Regions from separate parts of the Clostridioides sp. LIBA-6822 genome, predicted to be linked through region 2. Evidence: riboswitches for the same ligand, from Rfam matches in the RefSeq annotation. Region 2 holds a riboswitch; each other region holds the start of a gene.

Region 1 (5,178 bases), 500 kb from region 2:
GTATTAAGTCTATCTTTTAGTTCTGTTATTTTTTCTTGAGTTATACCTTCTTTTAATTCAACTTGTAAATCGTCTGTAAATAAGTCTCTTACCTCTTTTTCTATACTGTCATACTCATAGAATTTAAGCTCTGATATATTAGATTTATATGAATAAGATGAGCAGACACTAACTTGTATCTTAGTCGCGTTTATTGGTTCTTTTAATCTAACCATTACGTATTTATTATTATTTACAGGGTCTGTCTTTGTTTCAAAAGGTACATCGCCTAAATTATGTAATTGACCATTTTCATCCCAATAGCGTATCTCAAAGTCGTTTATTGTCTTATCAGAAACATCAAATCTAGGTGTAGCCATAAAAGTATCCATAGTATATGCTTTATCAAAGGTTATGACTGGCCCTCTATTTGTTCCCTCAGCAGCATTGTATTCTGAGAAAGTCCAATGTGTTGTAAAGTCTCCATCTACTATATTAAATTTATCAAATGGATTTTTATCACTATATTCACTTGCATCATATTTAGCTGGATAAGTGACATCAACTATATGATTAGTTGGTATTCCAAATCCAGCATCAGATTTAGGAGTATTAATCAATCTGTAGTTAGGCGTTGTTGGTGCATCTACACTTTCAGTTGTGCCTAGATATATCTTAGACATTCCACTAGTTCCCAAGTGGTTAGTAGCTGTCATTCTAACTTCATATGTTGTATTATCCTTAAGCCCTTCTATTTTTGAACTTGTTCCACGAATAAGCTTATCATTGTATTTTATCCAAGAGCCATTAGAACCTTTTTCTCTGTAATATAAATCAAAATCTTTAGCTTGTTTATGATTTTTCCAACTTACATCAAGAGCTTTAAATCTTCCTTTAATGCTTATGCCTTCTGGTGGCTCTGGTTTTGTATCTGGAACAACTTGAAATTCTAATATACTATCTGGACTAAATTGTATTGGCTTATAGTTTGAGTCTACATTTTCTGGTACTCCATCTAAATTCTCTGATGTTGCATCTTTGTATCCACTAGACCAATCTCCATTTAAAGATTGTATGCTAACTCTATATAATCCATATGCTTCTATATCTCTAACTTCTATAGTATTTTTGCTAGTTTGTAATTTTTTAGTTGATAATACTTTACCTTTACTATCAATCGTATCTAATATAAGTTCATATGCAGATACATTTACTTCATTGTTCCAATAAAAAGATACCTTTTCATTTCCAACAGCAGTACTAGTTGCTATTTTATTAATTTTTGGTATATTCATTTCTGGCTTTGGTATTTCTTTATAAACATTATTTAAAAACTCAACTTTAGATATTTCTGCAAGATTTCTATCATTAGCAGTTGTAGCTGTTATTTTTATAGTTATCTTTTTCACTGCTACTTGTTTGCCAAGATTTATCACTATATCGCTATTTTGAACATCTGCATATGTTTCTAAAGCTGACCTACTATATGTAGATGTCGTAGAGTTATCATCTTTACTAATATTATTATCTTCTTTTGGTGTATCTTTGTCTAAATCAGATTTATCAGTTGATGAACTTTCTTTATCATTGTTTTCTTGTTCATTTGTATTAGAATTTGATTCTTCTTTATCATTTTTTTCTTCTTGAGTATTATCTGAGTTATTATCAGATTGCTCTGTATTTTCTTCTTTATTATTTACTTCTTCTTGCTGTTCCTCTTTTAAAGTTTTTACATACTCTTTATTTTCATAAGGAATCTCTTGAACATTACCATCTTTATCTGTAATCTCAACTATTCCTTTTGCTGGAGCACTCCCTTCAGGAGCTTTAATATTTATGACTTCCATATCAAGAGCTTCTGATAAAGCTATATCCATCACTGCCGGTTTTTCTTCTGATATTTTATCATCTTTATTTGCTGGAGATATTGTAACTCCATTGTTTTCTCCACTAAACAAATCTTCTACAGTACCCTGAATATTTGTATCACTATTTTCTTCTAATGTTACTTTACTTGTATCTACTATAGGATTGGTCGGTACTATACTTTCTAGACTATTTGCATTTTCATTTTGCCCTAGATTTTTATGTACATAGTCTAAGTCAGCAATATCTACCTTCCCATCTCTATTTAAATCATATTCTTTTTTATTTGAATCTATGTTTTCTAAAACTTCATTATAATCATTTTTATCTACTTTTCCGTCTCCATTTACATCACCCATTAAAAATAGTTCATAGTTCAAAGGTTTATTTTTATTATCTACACTTGCTCTATTACTTAATAAAACCCTTTGAGAATAACTTGATATATCAATATCTTTAACTTCTTTATTCTTAAATCCACTTCCAGAGACTTCTACCTTGTATTTTCCAACAGGTAAATTGCTGAACATAATATTGTAATATGATATATTTTCATCTTTTTCTTTTATTTCACTTCTATTTGCAGATAATTTTTTGATAGTATATTCTATAGTATCTGTTCCTATATTTATACTTCCTGAATTTTTACCTCCAAGTTTTATTATCCCACTATTATTACTACCATCTTTTAATTGTAGCTGTATATCAGTTATACTTTCTGATTCATTATTTTTGATTGGAAGTGAAAAATTTAAATCCACTTCTAGATTCCCCTTTAGCTTTTCTGTAACTGATTTTTCAACTGCCCTTAGTTTCCCCTCTAATATAGGCTCTGCAAAAACATTCAATGGTGCACTACACATGGACACTGCTAGTACACAAGATATTGCCTTTTTCATGAAATAACAATCCTCCCTCAATAAATCTTTAATTTTCCATGAATTTAAATGCTATAGTTTCAGACAATAAAAAAAGACACTCAAAGAGAATCTTTATTATAAATAAAAAGAACTTGCTCTTTTTAGCAACTGGCTGATATGGCTTTATAAGCTTTAATCCCTATAGTTTTGCGTCATTAGATTTCCCTAATTTTGCCATTTAATTTTCAATGCTTTTATACCCATTTTATACTATATTTAAACTTTTTAATACAATTTTTTTATGTTAAAATACAAAAAAAGAATATTTATATTATTATGTTAATATAAATATTCTTTATCATTATAAATACATTACTTATATGTTATTTTCTAATTATTATCTTATTACATATTTCCAGCGCTTATCTATATATTATTATCAAAGTATTTAAATCTCTATAAACACCTATTCTTTATATCTTCCATAAAACTCATGTGTTGCATATATAGTCTTATCACCTGTCATAGTTAATCCAAATCCCATTATTTCATATCCCTTATGTAACATATTTGTACCTTCCTCAGGATTTGTCTTCCACTCATTAAAAATAAAGTTTCCTATATCATCTGCATCTCTATTCGTATATACAGGCTTATCTGGGATTTTATACTTAATTATGTTTTCCCCTTGAACAGAAATGTATCCAGGCTTAATCTCACTCCAATCTAGATACTTCAAAAAAGTAGAATACGAATTTTTACCATTTATAGTGTGAGATAAAGTCTTTTTATTTGCCATTAAATTAGACCAGTCATTTGCTAGACCTTCTAATCTACTTGCTACAGATAACTCTCTTACTCCATTCTCTTTTCTGTATTGTTTTGTAAGAGCATATATTTTTCCCTTTATCCTATCCTTAAATACTTTATCATTTGGATTATAGTACAATCCTTGTTGGTTTGGTGAAGTTTGATTTATACATTGCTTGATGACATTTTGATTTATTCCTCCTAGTACAGTCAATTTATCTGCACCACTTAAAATACTCTTGTTGCTACCATTTTCAACTAAAACTACAGGAGCATTTTTTGCTATTGTAGAAGCTGCCAATGCATCAGTTAGTTGCATACCTTTACTTAAATAAAATTCTTTACTGTTTTTATAGAATTCTTGTATAACTCTCTTATTGGTATCAAATCTATCTGTCCCACCCAATCTAACAGAATTTGTACTCTTAACCAGTTCATCACTTATTATCTCACTAGAACCAAGTGCATAACTTTTTAGACCTGTTGTATCAAATCCTACACTGTTTCCATCTGTAAGTATTATAGGTACTCCATCTCTTGCTGCTACTGGTGATGCACTTATTGCATCTGCTTCTCCTGTAATTCCATTAGCTATAATTACTTTATCTATTGGTTTGATTTCTTTGATTTTTTCAGCTATTTTTATGCTTGTATCAAATCTATTCTCACCAAATATTCTTTGTACAACCTTCTTTTTAGATAGTAACTGATTTTCAACATTTTTACTTATTGTCGATTCTGAACCTATTATATATATAGTATTTGCTTTGTTTAATCTTTCCATAGTAGTATTTGGGATTTGATTTTGTTTTGTCATTAAAATAGGTGCGTTTAATGCTCCTGCTAAACCACTTGCACTCAAGCCATCTGACAAGCTATTATCCGAATTGATTAGTATTGCTGTATTGTAGTTTTGTTTGTCTGCTATTTTTGCTGCTGTCTCATATCTGTCAGTTCCTTTTATTTGTTCAACTGATGTGAGCGCATTTACTCTAGGAGTATTTACCATTACTAAAAATAGTGTAAGTCCTATAGCAAATATCTTTCTACTATTCTTCATATTTTTTTACCCCCAATATTAATTTTTATAATTTTGTTATATTGATTTTACTTAGACTTAATAAAAAGTTACAATTTTGTTACCATATTTTATATATGATACCATAGTTATCCATCTAACTCAAACAATATAATTAAAGTTTTTATTATTCATAAATTCAAAACATTATAACTTATTTTCTTTAATTAAGTGATAGTCTCAAAAGTTTTATTAAGTTATACACTCAAAACAATATAATTTAATAAGTATTTATTTTCTATAAACTTTCTTATGTACAAAGTTTTTTAAATAGACATCTTAAGATACATTGACTACAAGATATAATAATCAAAAACAATAAAAAGATGGTATCCCAACTTATTTTAAGATACCATCTTGTCATTATTTCTATTTTAATTGTTTATACTTATTTATTATCTATATTATATCTTACTTAGCTAAACATTATCTAAATAAACTTACAAATTTAAATTTTATATACTATTAGTTTCTAGTAAATAAGTTTATTTTTTCTGCTATTTTCTCAATAGCATTTTTAGCTATTCCTTCACCTATTTGTACTAACTTAGTAGTATTCTTAAGTCTTAATTCAACTACTTCTTC
Region 2 (5,178 bases):
AGCTTTGATATATAGTGTTTTATTTTTTTCATTATTATTAGTATTAATATTTGCTTTTGTTTGTGGAATAAAGTACATATGTTCTAAATCTGACAACTCAAAAATGCCTATATATAAAGTTGATACAAATGAGAAAAAAATAGCTTTAAGTTTTGACGTGGCATGGGGAACTAATAATATGGATGAAATTCTAAATACTTTAGATAAACATAATATAAAAGCTACTTTTTTTCTAGTTGGTAGTTGGGTTGATGATAATGAAGATATTGTAAAGGCTATAGATGAAAGAGGTCATGAAATTGGAAACCATTCAAATACCCATGCTAATTTGAAAGAAATATCAAAAGAAGATATAACAAAAGAAATAGAAACGACATCGGGAAAGATATTTAATATAACAGGGAAAAAGACCAATCTGTTTAGACCACCTTTTGGAGATGTAAACAACAAAGCTATGGACATTTGTAGTGATTTAGGTTATAAAGTAATTAAGTGGGATGTGGATTCTATAGACTGGAAAGAGCTTGGACCAAACCACGTAATTGAAAAAGTAATAAAAGAATCTCAACCTGGTTCAATAGTTTTATTTCATGCTAATATAAATGATGTAGATAACTACTTGGACACTATAATAAGTAAACTTAAAAAAGATGGATACAATTTAGTAAAGGTATCAGACTTACTATATAAAGATAATTACATAGTTGACTCTAATGGAGTGCAAAAACCTAGGAATTAATAAGTAATAAATGTATATTTTAAGTAAAGTTGTGGTAAATTATATAATATATGTTAGAAAAGTGTCGATAAAAAGACGGTGTCTATTTTTTGACACTTTTTATGCATGTATGCGATATCAATAATTATAGATTAAATTAATTAAAAAAGTGTCTAATAATTGACTTATTTAAAATAAGTTTAAATATTTTAAATAAGTTATGAATGCTGTAAGACAGTATTTTCAAAGGATATAAGTTTGTTTAAAAGTTGGCATAGAAATTGCTTTGTTAATAAGCGATATGTTCTATAGAAATAAACAATATGTTAAGACATTGTAATAGAAAAACAACATTAACATTATTTGAACAGCTTATAAAAAAATTAATATACTTAAGGGGGCGTACTAGTTGAACAAACTATATTCTATTTTATTAAAACAACACGTTGGTGGTCCAGATAAACCAGTAGTAAGTGTTGGAGATGTAGTAAAAAAAGGAACTCTAATCGCAGAACCAGCTGGATTAGGGGCAAATATTTATGCCAGTGTTAGTGGAAAAATAAGTGAAATAAATGACCAAGCTATAGTAATCGAAGCTGATGAAGTACAAGATGATACTTTTGAACCATTAAAAGGAGAAAGTATACTTGACTTAATTAAAGAAGCTGGAGTTGTAGGAATGGGTGGAGCAGGATTCCCTACTCATATAAAATTAAACATAGATTTAAAAGGTGGAACAATATTAGCAAATGCAGCTGAATGTGAACCTTTATTAGCTCACAACATAAAAGAAATAGAAGAAAGACCAGAAATAGTTTATCAAGGTATAAAATACGCTATGGAAGTTACTAATGCTGGAAAAGGTATGCTAGCAATAAAAAGCAAGCATCCAGAAGCAATAGCAGCATTCAAAAAAGTAATAAAGCCAGGAGATAACATAGAAGTTGCAGAACTAGTTGACATGTACCCAATGGGAGAAGAGAGAGCGATAGTAAGAGATGTTCTAGGTAAATTACTTGAGCCAACTCAATTACCTTCAGAAGCTAATGCAGTAGTAATAAATGTAGAGACATTAACTAGAATAGTAGAAGCTGTTGAGCAAAAAAGACCAGTTATATCTAAAAATGTAACTGTAGTTGGACAATTAAACAGTGGAAAAGAATCTATAGTATTTGAAGATGTACCTATCGGAACTACTGTTGGAGAATTAATTGAAAGAGCTGGTGGAATAAAAGGTGAATACGGAGAGATAATCTTAGGAGGACCTTTCACTGGTAAAGCTACTACTTTAGATACTCCAATAACTAAAACTAGTGGTGGTATAATAGTTACTATGCCATTTGTTAATGAAAAGAGAAAAATGGGTCTTTTAGTCTGTGCATGTGGACCTAATGAAGAAAGAATGAGAGACATAGCAGCTAAAATGGGAGTTACTGATATAGTATCAGTTCAAAAATGTAAACAAGCTCAAGAAATTAAAGGTGCATTAAAATGTGAAAATCCAGGACACTGTCCAGGACAAGCTCAAAAATGTATAGAATTTAAGAAAGCTGGAGCAGAAGTTATATTAATAGGAAACTGTACTGACTGTAGTAACACAGTAATGGGTTCTGCACCAAAATTAAAATTAGGTGTATATCATATTACTGACCATGTAATGAGAACAGTTAATCACCCATTAATAAGAAGAATAAAAGGTGACGTAAGATTAAAAATAAAATAATATAATATAAATAATAATATAATATAAAAATATATGAAAAAAACATCCTTAGAAAAGTTTGAAAAATTACTTTAAGGATGTTTTTTGTTGCAATATGACGATAAGATTATGGAATAATATAAATAATATGGAAGAAATAGACAAAAGGTAATGCATAATGTATAATGATGGAAATAGCTATTAAAATTATATTAGACAAAAATAAAGACTCAAATATGTGGCCATATTGACAAGTAAAAATTTAATGAAGTCAATCATCCAACAGGGTAAAGTTTTTGTGTTATATCAAGATACTCTATGGTATCTTTTTTAGTGTGAAAATATATTTTTGTCTTTTATTAATCAAGAATATCTTAAATAATAAGATTATATTTTAGGATATTCATAAAAAGTGCACTTAAAATACTTAAAAATAAGAATTAAAAATTACTAAAAACCTATTTATAGAAACTGTGAAGTATATCTTAAACCTGGGCACTTAAAAGATATATGGAGTTAGTAGTGCAACCTGCTATAAATATAAATAGGAGGAAAATCTTGAAAATAAAAATTAAAAAATCAAGTATAATTAGTTTAGTAATTGCTTTTAGTATAGCATTTACTGCATTTGCACCAATAATATCTTATGCTGACGAAGTAGATGGAAAAGATATAATACTCGATGGAGAGAAACCAACAGTAGGAGAAACACCAGATGGAGAGAAGCCAACAGTAGGAGAGACGCCAGATGGAGACAAACCAACAGTAGAAGAGACACCAGATGGGGATAAACCAACAGTAGGAGAGACGCCAGATGGAGAGAAACCAACAGTAGAAGAGACGCCAGATGGAGACAAACCAACAATAGGAGAAACACCAGATGGAGAGAAGCCAACAGTAGGAGAGACGCCAGATGGAGAAAAACCAACAGTAGGAGAGACACCAGATGGGGATAAACCATCATTAGAAGAAGTACCAAATGAAATGATACCATCAGAAGAAGAAAAATTAGAAGTGGAAGAAATGAGTTTGAAGAAGAACATTGAAGATATTCTTAATCTTACTGTATCTCAAATAAATAAGATTGTATATAATTTCTGGGAAGACGAAAATGATGTAAAAACAGATGAACAGTCAGAAATTTATGAGGTACTTACTTCACGAGATGGAAATACTAGCTTTTGGTCTAATAATAAAAATTCAAAAGTAAAGAATAGTTGTTTATTAAAAGAAACAGATGGTTCAAATAGACCTTATTTTGATTTAAGATTTGATGATATTACAAAAACTTTAACTTTCGATTATGTAATAGAGGGTCTTATAGGTGCAAGCCATAAGTATGGTAAATATGTAATAGAAGGTGAAGATGGAGAACAAACTGCATTTTGTTACAATAATCATTTAAAATCTCCAAGTAATAAAAATAAGAGTCCATACTTACCAGCAGAAGATTTTAATGGTCAAGAAAATAAAAATGAAGATGCAATTAAATCTATACTATATGCAGGTTCTGAGTTTGATGGATTTGGATATAAGCAACAATTTAATTTAGGTGGAAAAGAATATGAAGGTATGATTCATTTTGCAACTCAAGATGCAATTTGGATTATGCTTGGGCAAATGAATGAGCAAGAGAGACTTAAGCTTTATCAAACTCTTATAGATTCTTATGATAGATTGATAGAGAATGCAAATACTGAAGAAGAAAAAGCTAAATATCTGAAAGACAAGGAAGCTCAAATAAATACAAAAGCTTATTTAGAAGCATTATTAGAAGCTGGTCGTAATGAGTTAAAGCCAAATGATACAGGAAAACCTAGTTTAAGTAGTGGTTTAACTGATATTAAATTTGATAAAATTCAAGATGGAACTTATGAAACAGAATCTATAGCTCTAGTAGGCTACAGTGGTGTGGTTAAGTTGAAATTACCAGATGGAGTAACTGCTTATGATGAAAACGGAAATGTAATAGGTACAGGTGAAGTAGAGATTTCAACACAACAAAAGTTTAAACTTAAGAGCATAGATAAGCCAGATGTAAAAGATAAGGTATCTGCATTATCTTATGATTATATTTTCCCAAAAGCCATTCAATATTTTAAGACAGTTTTTGATTTTGGAGAAAAAGACCACTCATCTGTATTACCAGCTAGTAAGCAAAATTTATTGAGCTATACAATAGAACAAAAAAGTGGTGAAGTAGTTGATTTCAATATAGATGTACCAACGGATGGAGACCCAGATGTAAATCCGCCAATACCACCAAATAATGATAATAATGACTCAAACGGGCATAAACCTAAGCCATCACCACCATCAGATGACACAGTGATAAATCCACCAGTACCACCATCAGATGATACAGTGATAAATCCACCAATACCACCATCAGATGATACAGTGATAAATCCACCAATACCACCATCAGGTGATACAGTGATAAATCCACCAGTACCACCATCAAGTGATATAGTAGAAAATACATCAGTACCATCAAAAAATGATACAATAGTAAACCCACCAGTGCCACCATCACATGATATAGTGGTAAAATCACCAAAAACAGGTGATGAAACGCAAATAATGCCATATATACTTATTGGTGTTATAGCAATTTGTGGATTGGTATATCAAGCTAAAAGAGTAAAAAATTAATACGGAATACTGCTTATTATTAAGTTTTAAAATATATTGTCTCAAATTGATTTAAAAATCATTTTGAGGCATTTTTTTATGTAAATATAATCTTTTTTAAAAT
Region 3 (5,178 bases), 1.7 Mb from region 2:
AAGTGCACCTGTAGGTTCGTCTCCAAATAAAATTTTCGGGTTGTTAATTAAAGCACGACATATGGAAGCCCTTTGAAGTTGCCCTCCCGAAACCTGAGTAATATCCTTATTTTTTATTTCCGAAATATTCATTTTTTCCATAAGCCTTGTCGCTCGTTCATTGATTATTTGACGACTTTCTTCTTTATTTAAGTAAGCTGAGAGAATTATGTTGTCAAATATATTTAAGTTTTTAAGTAAATTACTTTGTTGAAATATAAAGCCCATATTTTTTAATCTAAGTTTTGATAATGCTTCTTCGGACATATTAGAAATCATTTCACCTGAAAAATTGACTATACCAGATGTTAATTTATCCATTCCACTTATGTTATGCAGTAATGTTGATTTACCAGACCCAGAAGCACCCATAATAGATATAAATTCTCCATATTGAATTGATAAATCTATTCCTTTTAAAACTTGCTGCATATTTCCTTTAGCAATAGTATACTCTTTAATAATTTTTTTAGCTTCTATAATATTATTCATAACATACCCCTTACTCTATAATAGACATAATTTTTATTTTATTGATTGCTCTATTAATTACTATAATTGTAATTAATACTGTGAGAATTAAAGCTGATGGACAAAGTATATATACAATTAATGGATTTACTATAAATTGAAGGTTTGAGATACCAGAAAGTAGTAAACCAGATATTTTTTGTCCAAGTGTATTTGCCATAATAATTCCTAAAATAACTCCGATTATAAGTACTAATAAAGCTCTAGTAATATATTGAATACGTATATCTTTAGTAGAAAATCCTAAACTAAGCATAGTTGCTGTTTGTGGTGTATCTTTGGCAATGAGCATCTTAAAAAACATTGCTGTAATTAGTGAAGAAATTACAATAGATATGACAACAGCTAATTTTATAACAAGTCTTAACTGGTTGATAATAGAGCTTAATGTCTGACTTATATAATTATTTATATCTGTAACTTTAGCAGGGTAATAACCAATACTGTATTGTTCTAATTTATCTGCTACATTGACTCCAGGTTTTAAATTTAAATTTATGACATGCCATAAAACATTATCTTTGTTAGATGGTAACATAGCTTTTGCAGTCTTACCACCATGTGTAATGTCTTGATATATGCCACTAACAGTAAGAGTTAACTCTTTACCTTTTGAGAAAATAGATAAATTATCTCCAATACTTTTTTCTAGTTCATTTGCATTTATAACAGATAGTGCAATTTCATTTTCTTTTGTTGGTGCAGAACCTTTTACATATGTAAGTGGGAAAGTTTTAAAGTTTCCATTTTCTATTTTCATATTTTCTACTTTGCCATTTTTATTTTTTATTTTATATGAACTTGTTGTAAAGGATTCATATTTTTCAACATCATTGTCATCGTTAATTTTTTGTAATATAGAATTAAAAAGATGTTGGGTTTGATTTGTCTGTGATAAATCAATACGAATATCACTCTTACCAGCGCCCATATAAGTAATAAATTCAGGTGATTGAATAGTATTTAGAAAATTAAGTGGTACAATCATGAGGAAAATACAAATCATGTAGACAAAACAAAGCAATCCATAGACAGTAAATTTTCTTACTACTTCATTTAACCCTAGAAATATATTGGCATTTGTCATTTTGGTTTTGTATAGCTGTAAGCTATATCCATGTATTACAGAGTTTGTAGAATGATTATTTCTTAATGCATTAACTGCTGATATTTTTTTGAATCTTTTAAGTATAAGTTTACAAAAGAATACAATAGCTACAAATACAAGAACTGAACTTATAAATGGAATAAGAATACTAAAGATATCTTTATCTACTGTTCCCATATAAATATAAATATTTTTTGTAAAAAAAACTCCTATGAATAACGACAATATATAGCCAAGAAAACTTGCAAAAGATGAAATTAATACGTATTTTATCAAATATAGTTTTTGGATGTTACTATTTTGAATACCAATGGCTTTCATAACACCAATTTCTCTGTAGTCTTCTTCAATCGTTGTAATTAAAGTAAATCGTAAGCATAAAATAGAAATTGTAATAAGAAGAATGCTAATTAAGATGACAATAGCAATTACAATTCCGTCAGACAAAGCATTTAGTAGTTTATAAGTGGAATAAGTTATTGATGTACCTGTTTGTGGGAGCTTAGTTGATTGATATAGTGTTTCAAACTCACTAATTTTATTTATATCATTTAATAGAAATTCAATTAGATATTCGCTTTCCCCTATAGTAGCTTTTAAAGTGCCCCAATCATTATCACTGATTAAAAAACGCTTTGAAGTAACAAGAGAAGGGTTCATCTGTGCATCACGTATAAAATCTTTTATTGTAAATTCCATAAAGAAACTACCCTTAATAATTTTTATTTTATCTCCAATTTTTAAATTGCATTGTTTCATATAGTATACAGGAACTCCTATTTCCCCATCTTGTATTTGCATTATTTGATTCTCCATATCTAATAGAAAGTCAAATTTATCATTTTGTTTTGTAAAGCTATTTTCTAGTACACTATTAGCCTGATTTTCTCCTTTATTTCCTAAAAAAATATTAGCTCCATTTATATTTAAAAGTTCAGTAGTTTGTTGCTTTTTTACATATGGAGTTTTAGCTGAAAACTTGTCAATTTCTTCTTGATTTAATTTGCCAGAATACATTTGAACATAATGAGGCGCATGGGATTTTTGAAACAAAGAAGTCATGGAATGAGTTAGTTCTATAATGATGCTCGTTGCACTAGATACCAGCATTGATGCAAGCAAAATAAAAATAAATAGAGTAATTGTTATCACTTTGTTTCGAGTTAAATCTTTTAATAATATTCTCTTAAGCATAAATAATCCTCATTTCTTAAAAATTTTGTATTGAATATTTTAGATTTATTTTATATTAGTCATAGATATATAAAAATTAAACTGACCGTCGGTCTATAACCATAATATAATAATATTACTATTTTGTCAAGTTATTAAAAAAGTAAAATATAAACTTCTTATGATAAAGTGTTTATACAAAATATACCCTAAAGAAATTAGTAAGAATTTTAAAAAAGAATATAATTAATATATTTTATTTTTAGTTTTTTACTAATCAATAATTTTTAATATTAATTAAGTATATAAAAAATTATTGATTATTTTTATGTATTAATATTTATTAAAAAAGATTTGTTAAAAGTAATAGTATCATAGATAAATTACTATTTTTTAGATGAATTATGAAGAATAATAATTAAATTAATAAATATAAAGGTATTTTTTGCTTATTATTAATTAAAAATTTAATTTATATTTAATTAATATAAAATTTGAGGTAATATTATTTTTAAATTGTTCAAATTATGTTATTATTCAGATATAGGCAATATTAGATAAATCTAATGACGCAAAGCTATAGGGACTAAAATCTTTATGTAATAAAGGTCATGTCAGCCAGTTGCCAAAAAGATAATGATTCTTTTTGTTAAAAGTATTTGTTGAAAGTATATATTTTTAATAACTTAATATTTGGCAAGAGGAGGGCTTAAGATGATATCTGAATTAATGTTAAAAAATTTTGGCGAATCTAGCATCAATTTTAAGACTAAAATTAAATTAAATTTAAGAGAAAGACCAGACATAAATAGTATGAAGTTGAAAAGTATACCAGAAGGTAAAATTGTCAAGCTAAAATGTGTTGATGGAATATGGGCAGAAGTTGAAAGTAATTATGACAAAGGATGGTTACTTTATAAATATTTAGAAAAATTAAACAATGTTAAAAACAATAGTAACAACATGGTAAAAGATAGAAAAAAGAATTATGTAGGAAATATAAGAACAAATGGTCTAAGTTTAGAACTTAGAAATGACAGAACATTAGACTCTAGAATTATAACTACAATTCCTGATGGTTTTAAAGTTGAAGTATGTTATAGTGTTGGGAAATGGGCAAGAGTGAATATTGATAAAAGTGGAAAAAGATATTCTGGATATGTATATAACCAGTATATAGAAGAATGTTTAAGTTTATCATAATTGGATACTAGTAAGCTTTAAATACACTAATAAATCTCAGAAAAAGAATCCTAATCATAGGATTCTTTTTCTTTTGTAAAAATCATCATTTAATACTAAACAGAATAAATTAATTAAGCTATCTTAATTATAAATGGAAAATTTAGTTGAAAGTAGATTTAATTTGTATTTTGTGTACTAAGTATCATAATTTACTATTAATTTAAAGAATTTTAACAAAAGAGAAACTTTACAGAATAAAAATATATTAAAGATAAGAAAACATATAAGAAATTTGAAAAATTTTGTAATTTTTACTTTAATATATACTATAATAAACTAGATATAAGTTTTTATGAGGGGGAAAATATGAAAAAAAAGAAAAAGTTGATTGGAGTAATTATATCTTTTTTACTTATAATCAGCATTATAAATCCATTACAAGTTGAGGCAGAAGTTATTACTGATTCTAGTGTATACATTTCTTCAACACAAGAGAGTTATCAATCTAATAATACTAGGTTTAAAACTATTAAATCTAAAAGTAGACACAAACGTAGTAAATCTAGTAAAAGTAGAGTGAAATTAAAAAAAAGGACTACAAGAACTAAAACTTATGGACATGGAATTCTAAATAGACACAAAAGTCGAGGTATAAGGAGATATAATATTTTATCAAAATTGGTACTGTCAATAATAGTTATGTTTGTTGTTATAGTTTTAGTTATATTAATATTTATTAAAAGAAAGAAGAAGAAATTTTATTAAATACAACAATGAAAATTATATAGTTGTTTTATGTGATTTTATTATTAATTAGATGGTAATTTAAAGAACAACGTTTTGTTAATTATTGATGTTTATTTAATAGCATGATATAATTTGAACGGAATAATATGCTGTTTAAAAGGAGATACAAAAATGGCACGAAAACGAATATTAAATGGTGGTAAACGAGATGAACTTATTGATAATGCACTTAAGTTGTTTTTAGAGTATGGATATGAGAACACCTCTATAAGAATGATTTTAGATAGTGTTGGTGGAGAAGTTGGCATGTTTTATCACTATTTTAAATCAAAGGATGAAATATTTAATGAAGTAATAAAGTTGTTTTTAGCACAATATGAACAAAGCTTTTCTGA
Region 4 (5,178 bases), 2.1 Mb from region 2:
GTTCTTCAATCTTATTGATATATATATCTATATTTTCATATTTATTATTATCAAATATATCTTTTATTTCTTCATAAGAAAACTCATATCTTCTTAAGTTTTTTATTTTTGATATTATACTAATGTCTCCTTCTGTATAGTACCTATATCCATTATTTTCTATGTGACTAGGTTTCAATATATTTTCTTTATCATAATATCTAAGCATTCTAGATGATATTTTAGTTATTTTTGAAGCTTCACCTATTTTATACATACAAACACCTTCTTCATTTTTTTGATTTCGAAGTTTATTACTTTATTATTATTTATATATACTATAGATTAAACTTAAACAAAATGTAAGTGAATTTGTGATATTATCTGATTGTTTGAAGATTTGTTTGATATATCATTGAAATCTAGCTATTTAGTTACAAGTACTTGAATTTCGGTTATAAATTGTAGTATTTTCTTTGTCTTTATTTATATTTATTTTGAAACCATTAAAATATCAGACATTAAATCAATGTTTTTATTTTATCTTATATTTTTATTTATAGTTAATTTTATATAATAAGTTGGGCGGCAAATAGGTGGCAAAAAATTGCTACTCCATTTTTTTATTAAATAATACTATATTTTTTATTAATCATCTTTTTCCAAACTCTTAAAATATTCTTCTAACTCATTTAATTTTTTTCATCTACTTTCTCATCATTTTTATGTAATGCTGAAATCAAACTTCTAATTGAATTTTTATGTATATTTTTTATGAATTCTCTTGTTTCAAATCTCTGATATTGTTTTTCTTTTACTAGTACATTATAGTGAGTACGTTTATCTATTTTCCCTGTTTCTAAAAACTCTCTTCTTTGCAATCTTTTTAATACTGTAAATGTAGTCGTGTCTTTCCATTTATATTTTTGTTCCATGGCTTCAACAATTTCTCTTGATGTCAATATTCTATATGATTCCCAAATATATCTCATAACTTTTAATTCCGCTTCTGGTAATTTACTAATTTTCACGTTATATATACCCTCTTGTCGATTCATATATAAATAAAATTCTATCTTAATAAAGTTTTCCAAACAAGATAATTAAGGTAAATAATACCACCCAATTTTCACCATATCATTCTTTTAAGTTACTGTAATACTCTTCTAGTGAATCTAACTTATCTTTGCTTATAGATTTATGTGTGGTAGTAAGAAAACGCATTATTTTTCTACTTTTACTAGATTTTAGTACCTTTTTCTTAAAAGCGTAATATTCTTCGTTATCTATTGTTATTTTATAATGAGATTGAAATTTTATAATATCTCTAGCCAAATAACCTTTATCAACCAATCTTTTTAATAGTGTTTTTATTGTACTTTTATGCCATCCATACCTCTGTTTTATATATTTTACAATTTCTTTTTTAGATATTATAGAATCTTTTTTCCATAAATACTCCATTAATATTAGTTCTGCTCTTAATAATTTTTCTATTAACATTTCTTCTTCCATCTTGTGTCGCTCCCTCATTCAGTCTAACTTAAACTAATGATAGGAGCTTTTTAACACAAAAACTACAGGTAAAATTTGCCATATATTCTACTTATTTAGTTTGTTTTTATATATAAAAAATATTATTCATATCTATAAACTTATTCAATTTTCAAACACATATGTTGAATAATAACTAATTGCATTGTATTATTAAATTGTAGAATAAAACTAAATTGGCAAAACTAGAGGAATTTAGTGGCATAAAGCCTATAGGAACTAAAATTTATAAAATTCTTATAAATTATGTCAGCCAGTTGCCAAAAAAATATTGTTCTTTTTGTTTTTATGAAAGTTTTTTAGGGGGATAATAATTCATATGTTTAGACATAAAATGTATAAGTGTACACATATGTTGACTGCTTATATTGATAGTTCATATGATTATTGTAATTTTTTAAATACACAGTTAAATGATTTTATACTAGAGTACGGATAAAATGTAGTAGAGTATTGTTTTCATCAAGTTATGATATTGGTGAGTAAGTATAATTAAATAGATTTTGTTTTCTAGAGAACCCTTTTTAGTTTTATCTACATTTCTATTAATCTATAGCAATATAAAACGCTCAAATATATTTTTAATATTAAGAATAACCAAAAATGTTAACTAAAAAATATAATTAAGTAGACATTTCTATTAATCTATGATACAATAGTATTTGTGGTAATACACAATTAAATCAAGTATATCTTGATACAGGTTAATAGGAGTATTTTTAATGAATAATGGAATAGTAAAATGGTTTAACAATGAAAAAGGATTTGGTTTTATAACAGTAGAAGGTGGAGAGGATGTATTTGCTCATTTCTCAGCTATACAAACTTCAGGATTTAAATCACTAGAAGAAGGTCAAAAAGTAAGCTTTGATATAGTTAAAGGTGCTAGAGGTCATCAGGCAGAAAATATAACTATATTATAATATATAGATTTTTCGGGAAAGACTCTTTTAGAGTCTTTTTTTATTGCTAGTATATATGAGATAATTATTGATGAAGTAAATAATGTTGTTTGGATAAATGAAAAAAACACTCCTCGACATGAGAATGCTTAGTTACAGAAATAGAAGTGTACTACCAATACACTTCTATTTTTTTATTATATCATATATTTTGGTCTATGAAAAAGACCCCTTTAAATCGTTTTTAAGATATGATAAGTCATGTCCCTGATAGTTTTTATACATTAATGTATTTCAAAAAAATAAGCACTCATAATAAAAAGAGTGCTTAGTGTATGTTAATGTATATATCTAATACAATTATAACACGTCTTATGTTTTAGTATGATAATTTTCGTTCGCTTTATTATTACAACTTTTACTATACTTTTAGATAACCTGTTAATATTTGTAATATTTTAGATACTCTTTATACTTGTGTTACTGATATACTTTGATTAAGAAAATTAATCTAATTATAAGTTGGCGATTATATATAAAATCATATTATAAAGGAGGTCTCTACTATGAAAACTCAGAATATCTATCTTATGTTTCTTGGAATAGGAATTATAATAGCAACTACAATAATATCTTTAATTAAAGTTAAGATTGGTTTTTATAGTGAAAAATATTTTAATAAATTAGAATCAATATATGGAGATATAGATAGAAAAAGAACCATTAAACTGGAAGTTCTTTATCGCTATGCAATGAGCCTTGAATACATAGCAATAGGCTTATTTACAAGAAGATTAGACATTACAATAATAGCAATGATATTAGCAGCTATTATAACAACAACCTTATATTATTTAATTAGAAAGAGGTATATAACTGTATAAACTATTTATAAAATACTAATAGAATTGATAATCAAAAGAAGGTAATAGGATTACCCTATCATCTTCTTTTGATTTATCTAATGTTGTATGATTTCATACTGTTTTTGTCAACCAATATAATTAAATAGTTATGAGAAAATACTATAAAAAATTATTATAACGTTTAACAATCTCCATAATATTCAGCAAAATATAAAGGACTTTTCTTAGTGACCTTATAATTTCTCAAGTATGATTCTGTAGCTTTCTCAATTGGAGGTTTAGTTAATGTATAACATTTTGCATTTTCTTTTGACAACTTTTCTTTGTCTATTTTGTTATGAAACTCATCATCAACTATTCCTGTAGTAATAGCTTCTTTGAAATATCCATTAAAAAATACATGAGTCTTTAGTGCTAGTGCAGGCGTTGAATGTAATATTAGAAACATTGCAATAATAGATAATGCTGTTGTTAATACTAACTTTATCCTCTTCATAATTAATCTCCTCACATTAATAATATATCTCCAACTTATTATATAAGTTAACATATACCAATATTTTTTAGACACAAGTATGGTAGTAACTAGAGTTAATTGCTACCTTCTAGTCTATTTCAAATAGTCTTTTAGATAGAATATTTCTTCGCTTTGATAATTCCATATATTTTTCCATGATATTACATATTTGAAATTTCCAATTATATCTTTTAATTCTTTATCATTAGCGCTTTCTAAGTATACTTCAAGGGTTTCAGTATGTTTTTTATTATATGTTACAATACTATCTCCCAACATCCTAACTTTTTCATTATCCCTCAGAAAATCGTAAAAACCATCTGAATTAAATTTTATATCTTTTATTAATATGTTTGGTGATTTAACTTTAACTTGAATATCAACATGTTTTAAACGCTTAATATCTACATTTATTGGTAAACCCTGTTCTTCTTTTTTTATTCTCTTATAATCCTCAGTAGTGATACCATTTATTTTAGCTGAAAAATTTATTGTAGGCTTTATAAATGTTGTAAGATATATACACAACATTAAGCATATTCCTACTAAAATATATCGTATTTTATATTTCATAGTATCATCTCCTTTGTTAGAATCTTTCTACATACAACTTATATCTATATTATAACTTATTTATTAAGATTTTTACTATAATATAAGTATTAAATCTATGTCTAGCTTTTACAAACGCTCTAGCTCTATCCATCGTTGACCACACATCATCAGAATAAATATATGTGAATTTTTCTCATGTAGTCTTGCTCTATTTTCATCTAAAAATCGTTCGACAAATTGCTGATATAAGTTCTTAAATATGCTATAAATTAAAGTATATTGTATATGAATTTATGGAGGATTTTATGAACTTGATAAGTTGGAATCAAAATAGAAAATTAAAAAAACGTTTTAAAGGAAATAAGAAAAATATAAAAAAATACCATGAATATTATATAAAAATATATAATCATTATAATGAAATTGAAACTGTAGATAGCATTCGAAAGATAGAAATCGAGCAGACTAGAATTCGAGGACAATTAGAAAAAAATAATAATCCTGGTAATGCATTGTATATAGCTCTAATTGCAATAGTTTTTTCGTTATTATATAATCTTTCATCAAATATTGTAGAATCATATTTATCTAACTTAGTATTTAATATTTTAAAAATTAAATGCCCTAATTTAGATTTACTTATTCAATTAATATGTATTATTATCTTTTTAGCCTATGTACAGTCTACTTCTTTAAGTATAGCCAAACCTTATCGAGATGATATACAATTTTATACTACTGCATTAGATGTATTAGAAGATATGAAAAAGAAAAAACTTAGAAAAATAAAGTATATAAAAAGAAG

The links. Region 2 has a riboswitch for cyclic di-GMP ahead of ACTG48_RS18100 (Cys-Gln thioester bond-forming surface protein). Riboswitches for the same ligand answer to the same signal wherever they lie in the genome.
Region 1: linked by a shared signal. The riboswitch ahead of ACTG48_RS15930 (M60 family metallopeptidase) and the one ahead of ACTG48_RS18100 (Cys-Gln thioester bond-forming surface protein) in region 2 are both predicted to bind cyclic di-GMP.
Region 3: linked by a shared signal. The riboswitch ahead of ACTG48_RS10465 (SH3 domain-containing protein) and the one ahead of ACTG48_RS18100 (Cys-Gln thioester bond-forming surface protein) in region 2 are both predicted to bind cyclic di-GMP.
Region 4: linked by a shared signal. The riboswitch ahead of ACTG48_RS07535 (cold-shock protein) and the one ahead of ACTG48_RS18100 (Cys-Gln thioester bond-forming surface protein) in region 2 are both predicted to bind cyclic di-GMP.

The regions. Positions count from the first base shown of each region.
Region 1 is NZ_CP196995.1:3,332,617-3,337,794, forward strand. It holds gene ACTG48_RS15930 (M60 family metallopeptidase) at 1-2,744, opposite strand, end outside; cyclic di-GMP riboswitch class I at 2,866-2,951, opposite strand; gene ACTG48_RS15935 (cell wall-binding protein Cwp9) at 3,172-4,575, opposite strand; gene ACTG48_RS15940 (cell wall-binding repeat-containing protein) at 5,059-5,178, opposite strand, start outside.
Region 2 is NZ_CP196995.1:3,831,603-3,836,780, reverse strand. It holds gene ACTG48_RS18110 (polysaccharide deacetylase family protein) at 1-739, shown strand, start outside; gene prdC (proline reductase-associated electron transfer protein PrdC) at 1,128-2,441, shown strand; cyclic di-GMP riboswitch class II at 2,878-2,963, shown strand; gene ACTG48_RS18100 (Cys-Gln thioester bond-forming surface protein) at 2,979-5,075, shown strand.
Region 3 is NZ_CP196995.1:2,178,582-2,183,759, reverse strand. It holds gene ACTG48_RS10475 (ABC transporter ATP-binding protein) at 1-531, opposite strand, end outside; gene ACTG48_RS10470 (FtsX-like permease family protein) at 542-2,872, opposite strand; cyclic di-GMP riboswitch class I at 3,388-3,481, shown strand; gene ACTG48_RS10465 (SH3 domain-containing protein) at 3,566-4,054, shown strand; gene ACTG48_RS10460 (hypothetical protein) at 4,403-4,801, shown strand; gene ACTG48_RS10455 (TetR/AcrR family transcriptional regulator) at 4,955-5,178, shown strand, end outside.
Region 4 is NZ_CP196995.1:1,563,743-1,568,920, reverse strand. It holds gene ACTG48_RS07550 (MerR family transcriptional regulator) at 1-256, opposite strand, end outside; partial or broken gene ACTG48_RS07545 (BlaI/MecI/CopY family transcriptional regulator) at 628-1,010, opposite strand; gene ACTG48_RS07540 (BlaI/MecI/CopY family transcriptional regulator) at 1,117-1,494, opposite strand; cyclic di-GMP riboswitch class I at 1,702-1,798, shown strand; gene ACTG48_RS07535 (cold-shock protein) at 2,256-2,456, shown strand; gene ACTG48_RS07530 (hypothetical protein) at 3,002-3,319, shown strand; gene ACTG48_RS07525 (hypothetical protein) at 3,483-3,797, opposite strand; gene ACTG48_RS07520 (hypothetical protein) at 3,912-4,391, opposite strand; gene ACTG48_RS07515 (hypothetical protein) at 4,679-5,178, shown strand, end outside.